Terriglobus albidus: one gene and its partner. The protein of the gene in region 1 interacts with the protein of each later gene in a pairwise test. Links are inferred from orthologs where the notes say so. Each region holds a gene or a part of one and is shown on either strand. Other genes may lie near its edges. The genes, in order: leuS and ligA.

What was found.
Region 2: the proteins of leuS (region 1) and ligA interact in binary tests that used the Escherichia coli proteins (3 or more experiments, as listed by UniProt). The link is inferred for Terriglobus albidus from one-to-one orthologs.

Annotation. Positions count from the first base shown.
Region 1 is NZ_CP042806.1:2,800,903-2,804,341, forward strand. The notes cover bases 283-3,402. They hold leuS (leucine--tRNA ligase), read left to right. Parts: upstream 283-650; coding sequence 651-3,155; downstream 3,156-3,402. Other genes in these bases: FTW19_RS11100 (hypothetical protein), read left to right, coding at 283-542; FTW19_RS11110 (hypothetical protein), read left to right, coding at 3,351-3,402. In the rest of the region: more of FTW19_RS11100, read left to right, coding at 1-282; more of FTW19_RS11110, read left to right, coding at 3,403-3,439.
Region 2 is NZ_CP042806.1:1,158,741-1,161,966, reverse strand. The notes cover bases 240-3,146. They hold ligA (NAD-dependent DNA ligase LigA), read left to right. Parts: upstream 240-590; coding sequence 591-2,702; downstream 2,703-3,146. Other genes in these bases: FTW19_RS04740 (DHA2 family efflux MFS transporter permease subunit), read right to left, coding at 3,049-3,146; FTW19_RS04750 (YIP1 family protein), read right to left, coding at 240-497. Outside these bases: more of FTW19_RS04750, read right to left, coding at 1-239; more of FTW19_RS04740, read right to left, coding at 3,147-3,226. UniProt on the Escherichia coli protein: DNA ligase that catalyzes the formation of phosphodiester linkages between 5'-phosphoryl and 3'-hydroxyl groups in double-stranded DNA using NAD as a coenzyme and as the energy source for the reaction.

The DNA of each region.
Region 1 (3,439 bases):
ACAACGAGAACAAGATCGCCCATGTGATGTCTCTTCCGCAGGGTGGTCACCGCGGTCCTGGTTTCGGAGCAGGCCCTCAGGGCGGACCAGAAGCTGGTCCCCGTCCGGCCGGCTTTGAGCGTCCCGGCCGCGAGCGCGAGGGCGTAAGCTTCGCCTCCACCGACCTGGGCTTCAAGACGATGGACGGTCTGTCGCTTAGCGGCCGTAAGGTCACCCGCACTATTGCTCCCGGCGTTATGGGCAACGACAAAGAGATCGTCGTCTCCCGCGAGAGCTGGTACTCGAATGACCTGAAGGTGATGATCTCGGAGACGGATACCAACCCCTTCGCCGGCAGCCACACCCTGGTAACCTCGAACCTCTCCCGGAATGAGCCCGCGGCAACCCTTTTCAAGGCGCCCGAAGGCTACACCGTGCAGCAGGATCAACCCCGCTTCGGCAAGGGCGACGGCCGTAACTTCGGCCCGCGCCGCGGACCTGGCGGTCAGCAGGGACCGATGGTTCCTCAGCAGGGTGGTCAGCAGCCGCCGGCCGGAGAATAGAGCCGTCCGATTCGTTTCTCCTCGAAGCCCGCCGGTTTATTGGCGGGCTTCCTCTTTGTGCCGAAGTGCCGGAGTTGCCCTTTTCTTTACAATCGATGATGTATGTCCATGGAAGAAAAGCAGCAGCGTTATAACCCCGCTGAGATTGAACCACGCTGGCAGCAGCGCTGGGACGCGGATCCCAACCTTTACGCCGCCGAGCCCGCAGGCAGCGGCAAGCCCAAGTATTACGTGCTGGAGATGCTGCCGTACCCCAGCGGCAAACTGCACATGGGCCACGTCCGTAACTACTCCATCGGCGACGCCCTGGCGCGCTTCATGTGGATGCGCGGGTACAACGTGCTGCACCCCATGGGATGGGACTCCTTCGGCCTGCCTGCCGAAAATGCCGCGCTGAAGAACAACACCCCGCCGCGCGAGTGGACGCTCTCGAACATCGCTGAGATGCGCAAGCAGATGAAGCGCATGGGGCTCAGCTACGACTGGCAGCGCGAGGTCACCACCTGCCTGCCCGACTACTACAAGTGGAACCAGTGGTTCTTCCTCCGCATGTTCGAGAAGGACCTGGCTTACAAGAAGAGCAGCAAGCTCAACTGGTGTCCGCAGTGCGCCACGGTGCTGGCCAACGAGCAGGTGATTGACGGCCGCTGTTGGCGGCACGAAGACCAGATCGTCGAACTGCGAGAGATGGACCAGTGGTTCTTCCGCATTACGCGCTATGCCGACCAGTTGCTCGAAGGCCTGGACAGCATGCCAGGCTGGCCCGAGAAGGTGCGCACGATGCAGCGCAACTGGATCGGCCGCAGCGATGGGACCCTCGTCGACTTCGCCGTGGAAGACCTCGACTGCCCGATCACTGTCTTCACCACGCGCGTGGACACCATCTTCGGAGCCACCAGTGTGCAGGTCGCACCAGAACACGCCGCTGCCAAGGCCTTTGCCGCCGAGGACGCGGAACTGGCGAAGAAGATCGAGGAGCTGCTCGCCCAGCAGCAGGCCGCGCGCGAGACCGGAGATATCGGCAACATCGAGAAGCACGGCTATCCCACCGGCCGCTTCGCCATAAATCCATATAACGGCGAGCGTGTACCGATCTGGATTGCGAACTACATCCTGGCCGACTACGGCACCGGCGCCATCATGAGCGTCCCGGCGCACGATGAGCGCGACTTCGAGTTCGCCACGAAGTACGACCTGCCGATTCGGCGTGTCCTTGCGCCCAACGTCGATGTTGCTGAACAGCCCGAGCTTCCGTACACGGCGGAAGATGATGCTGTGCTCATCGACTCCGGCGAGTTCACCGGCGAAGCCGCGCTCGAAGCGCAGCAGAAGATGGCAAAGCACGCCGAGACCCACGGCTTCGGCAAAGCCACCATCACCTGGCGCTTGAAGGATTGGGGCGTCAGCCGTCAGCGGTATTGGGGTACGCCGATTCCGGTTGTCTATTGCGAGAAGGACGGCATCGTTGCTGTTCCCGACGATCAACTCCCGGTCTTGCTTCCCGACAACATCGAGATCACGCAGCAGGGCGGTTCGCCGCTCGGCAAGGTCGCGGAGTTCGTCAATACGACCTGTCCCAAGTGCGGCGGCCCGGCACGGCGCGAGACCGACACCATGGACACCTTTGTCGACTCGTCCTGGTACTTCTATCGCTATACCGATGCGAAGAACGAAGGCGCGCCATTTGATTCTGCCACTACGAACTACTGGTTTCCGATCGATCAGTACATCGGTGGTGTTGAGCACGCCATTCTGCACCTGATCTACTCGCGCTACTGGACTAAGGTGATGCGCGACCTCGGCCTCATCGACAACGATGAGCCGGCGACCCGCCTCTTTACGCAGGGCATGGTCATCAAGAACGGCGCGAAGATGTCCAAGTCGAAGGGCAATGTTGTTTCGCCCGACGACATGATCGCGCAGTACGGCGCCGATGCTACGCGTATGTATGCTCTCTTCGCTGCGCCTCCGGATCGTGATCTGGAATGGCAGGAGGAAGGCGTTGCCGGCATCAGCCGTTTCCTCTCGCGCGTCTATCGCCTTACCACGAAGTACGCTCCTGGAATTGCGACGATCGAAGACAACGGTGCAAACCAGGCGCTCACACCCGCCGGCCTGAAGCTGCTCCGCAAGCTGCATCAGACCATCGCCAAGATCTCGCAGAACTTCTCCGGCCGCTGGACCTTCAACACCTGCATTGCCGCCGTCATGGAGCTGGTGAACGCGATCGTCGATGCAGAGCCGGCGATGGACTCCGGCGAGGTCTCGACCGCAACGCAGAAAGAGGTCTTTACCGCCCTCGTACTTCTGCTCGCTCCGTTTGCTCCGTTCCTGTCGGCGGAGCTGTGGGAGGTCTTAGGACACTCCGGAGTTGTCTTCCGCCATGCGTGGCCCGAAGCTGACGAAGAGCTCGCCAAGGAAGACGAACTGGAGATCCCGGTACAGATCAACGGCAAGCTTGCGAATGTCGTCAAAGTGCCTGCCGGCTCCAGCGAGGATGCCATCAAGGAAACGGCGCTCGCCGATGAAAAGGTGGCTGCACGTATCGCCGGTAAGACCGTGGTGAAGATCATTTACGTGCCGAATAAACTGCTGAACATCGTCGTGAAATAGTTGGGTGGGAGCCGCGGGCTTCAGCCCGCGGTTATCGGCCAGAAAGAATTTGGGCTTTAGCCCTGGGCTTTCTACTCGGATAAGTGAAAGGCCCAAGGCTAAAGCCTTTGTTATTTTGATCTGCCATTCAGCGGGCTGAAGCCCGCTGCTCCCACCCAGCCCTTAAACTGGAACCAAGGAAGGCGAAGCAAACCCTTGTCCACCTACGAGAGCCAGTCCAGTAAGACCATTCGCGGTACCCAGAGCTTTGTCGGCACGATGTCCTGGGTATGGAAACATCCTCT
Region 2 (3,226 bases), 1.6 Mb from region 1 along the record:
TCCGTCACCCACAACATGAGTGTGGCCAGCAGAAGTTTCGTAACAGCGATCAGGGAACCATACATCATCACGGCGAAGAGCCGGCCATAGGTTGCTTCGCCGCCGAAACCGAAGTTCACCGTCCCCCAGAAGAAAAGCGTAAACAGCGCACCGAAGATGACAAATACCGCCGGGAAGGCATAGACGGTGAATTTCATACCGATCACCTGCTGCTTCTGGACCGTTGCCACCTGTTCGGCCGTCATACCCTGCACCCGTTCTTCCATCTTCGGATTGGCTTTGATGGCGCTGTCGGCCAGAGCGTCATATCCGACACGCGTAGCCGCACTGAAGGTAAAGATGTAGGAGCCCACGATGATGAGCAGAATGGGCAACAGCACGTTACGGCTGCGATAAAGAATGTCGGTAAAGGTCTTTGACGGAGCGGTAAAGGTGTAAATGACCCGCTGAATCTGCGAGAGTCCTGGCTCTGCGGTGGGAACTGTGGCTTCAGTCATAGGCGCCTTTCTCTGTGCGAAGCGATTGTAGGCCGAAACGCCCGTCCGGCCATCATGAAAATGGACAAGCGGCCGTTCTATCATGCGAATGGCATGAGTGTTGAATCCAAGATCGAAGCCCGAATCGAATCGCTGCGCGAAGCCCTGCGTCACCACGAGTACCTGTACTACGTCGAGGACTCTCCCGAGATCTTGGACGCTGAGTACGACACTCTGATGAACCAGTTGAAAGCTCTGGAGGCGGAGCATCCAGAGCTGATCACACCCGACTCGCCAACGCAGCGCGTCGGCGGGCGCCCGAAAGAAGGTTTTGCCAAGGTGGCGCACTCGCGCCCCATGCTCTCACTCGATAACGCCTACAACGAGGCGGAGCTGCGCGCCTGGGCCGACCGTGTACATGCCGCACTGCCTGCAGGTGAGACAGTCGAGTTCGTCTGCGAGTTGAAGCTGGATGGCCTCTCGCTGGCGCTGCATTACGGAGCTTCAGCGAATGGAGCCTCCGTACTGCAACGCGGCCTCACACGTGGCGACGGTACGACAGGCGAAGACGTTACGACCAATGTCCGTACCATCCGTAGCGTGCCCCTTGCGGTCTCTGCCGCGAAGCTGAAGAAGGCCGGCATGCCGCAGCAGTTCGAGGTCCGCGGTGAAGTGGTGATGCCGCAGGCCGCCTTCCAGAGGATGAACGAAGAGGCAGTCGCGGCGGGTCTGCCGGTAAAGGCGAACCCACGCAATGCCGCCGCCGGCACAATCCGGACACTGGAACCAAACATCGTCGCCCAGCGTCGGCTCGACTTCTACGCCTACTTCCTGTTGCGCGAAGGCGAGACACTTCTGCCGGGCCAGCAGGAAACGCTCGATGCCTTGAAGACGGCGGGCTTCCGCGTGAACATGCATGGCTCCTCCGCGAAGACCATCGATACAGTCTTGAAGTTCATTGAAAAGGCCGAGGCCCAGCGTGACGATCTCGGTTACGAGATCGATGGTGTCGTCGTAAAAGTCAATTCAACGGCACAGCAGGCGCGGCTGGGATTTACCGGCAAAGCTCCACGATGGGCGATCGCCTATAAATTTGCAGCCCGTGCAGGCGTGACGCAATTGAAGGGCGTTGGCTTCCAGGTAGGACGCACCGGCAAGCTGACTCCTGTAGCGCGTCTGACACCTGTCTTCATTGGCGGCACCACCGTCAGCAATGCAACACTGCACAATGCCGACGAGATCCAGCGTCTGGGTGTGCGCATCGGCGACTGGGTGCAGGTCGAACGCGGCGGCGATGTGATTCCGAAGATCGTGAAGGTGGACGAGAGCCATCCACGCGGAACCGAAGAGATTGAGTTCCCGACACACTGCCCGGTCTGCGACGAGCCCGTCGTTCGTGAGGAAGGCGAGGTGGACTGGCGCTGCGTCAATGCCAGTTGCCCGGCACGCCTGCGCGAAGAGCTGCTGCACTTCGCATCGCGCGGTGTAATGAATATCGAAGGTCTGGGAGATGCGCTTGTCGCGCAGCTACTCGGGCAGGCAGAGATGGCCCCCGCCGAAGGGGAGGAAGAGGCCGCGGAACCGGTCGCTCGCAAGGCGCTGATCCATTCCGTCGCCGATCTGTACACCCTGACGATGGATCAGTTGCTCACGCTGGAGCGAATCGGTCAGAAGTCGGCGCAGACACTGCTGGATGAGATCGAGCGCTCGAAGAAGAATCCGCTGTGGCGTGTCCTTCTGGGTCTGGGTATTCGTCATGTCGGCGAACGCACCGCACAACTGCTGGCCGAAGAGTTTGCCTCACGCGGGCAAGACTACGAGGCCATGCAGGCATTGATGGATGCCACCGAAGAAGAGCTGCAGCGCGTGCCTGAGATCGGTCCTAAAGTCGCGGAGGCCATTCATGAGTTCTTCGCGGGCCACAAGAACCGGCAGCTCGTAGAGCGTCTGCACAAGCTTGGCTTCAGCTTTACCGCGGAAAAGCGTCAGAAGACCTCCCAGCTTGAAGGCATGACCTTCGTACTCACTGGAACGCTGCCTACACTCAAGCGCGAGGATGCGAAGACGATGATTGAAGCAGCCGGAGGAAAAGTCTCAGGCTCGGTCAGCAAGAAAACAACTTATGTCGTCGCAGGAGATGAGGCGGGGTCGAAACTGGACAAGGCCAACGAGCTCGGTGTGAAGGTGATTGATGAAGCCGCCCTTCTCGCCATGTTTGGTCAATGAGCGTCCAGCTCGACCCGTCTTGTTTTAGGTTGTCACCCTGAGCCTTAGCGAAGGACCTGCTTCGAGAAGATATAAGGCATGAACCAGCGCGTTTCCGGTTCGCGCAACGCGCGAATGCCTTGCTTAAGGGGACGGCTTCAGCCGTCCCATAGTGGCATCGGTAAGGACCGAGGCTTTAGCCGCTGAGGTCAATCATTCCGCTCAAGTACCTCAGCGGCTAAAGCCGCAAATCCTTCAAGCACTGTTTTGGCACAGCTGAAGCCGTGCCCTTAAGCAAAACAATGGCGCTTGGGCGGAAAGCCCGCGAAGGCTCGATAGCAAAAGCAGATTTCTCTATCCCCACACCCTAGTGAGCGTCCAACTCCACCTTGCCAATATGCTTCGGCGGACGTTTCAACAACAGCACCAGCGGCAACACACCAAGCAGCACATACGCAAACAGCTTGTACTGATCCATATACGCCAGCAGCTCCGCCTGCCGTTGTAACTGGTGATAGACCAGCGCCAGTCCTGCGTAACTCGCA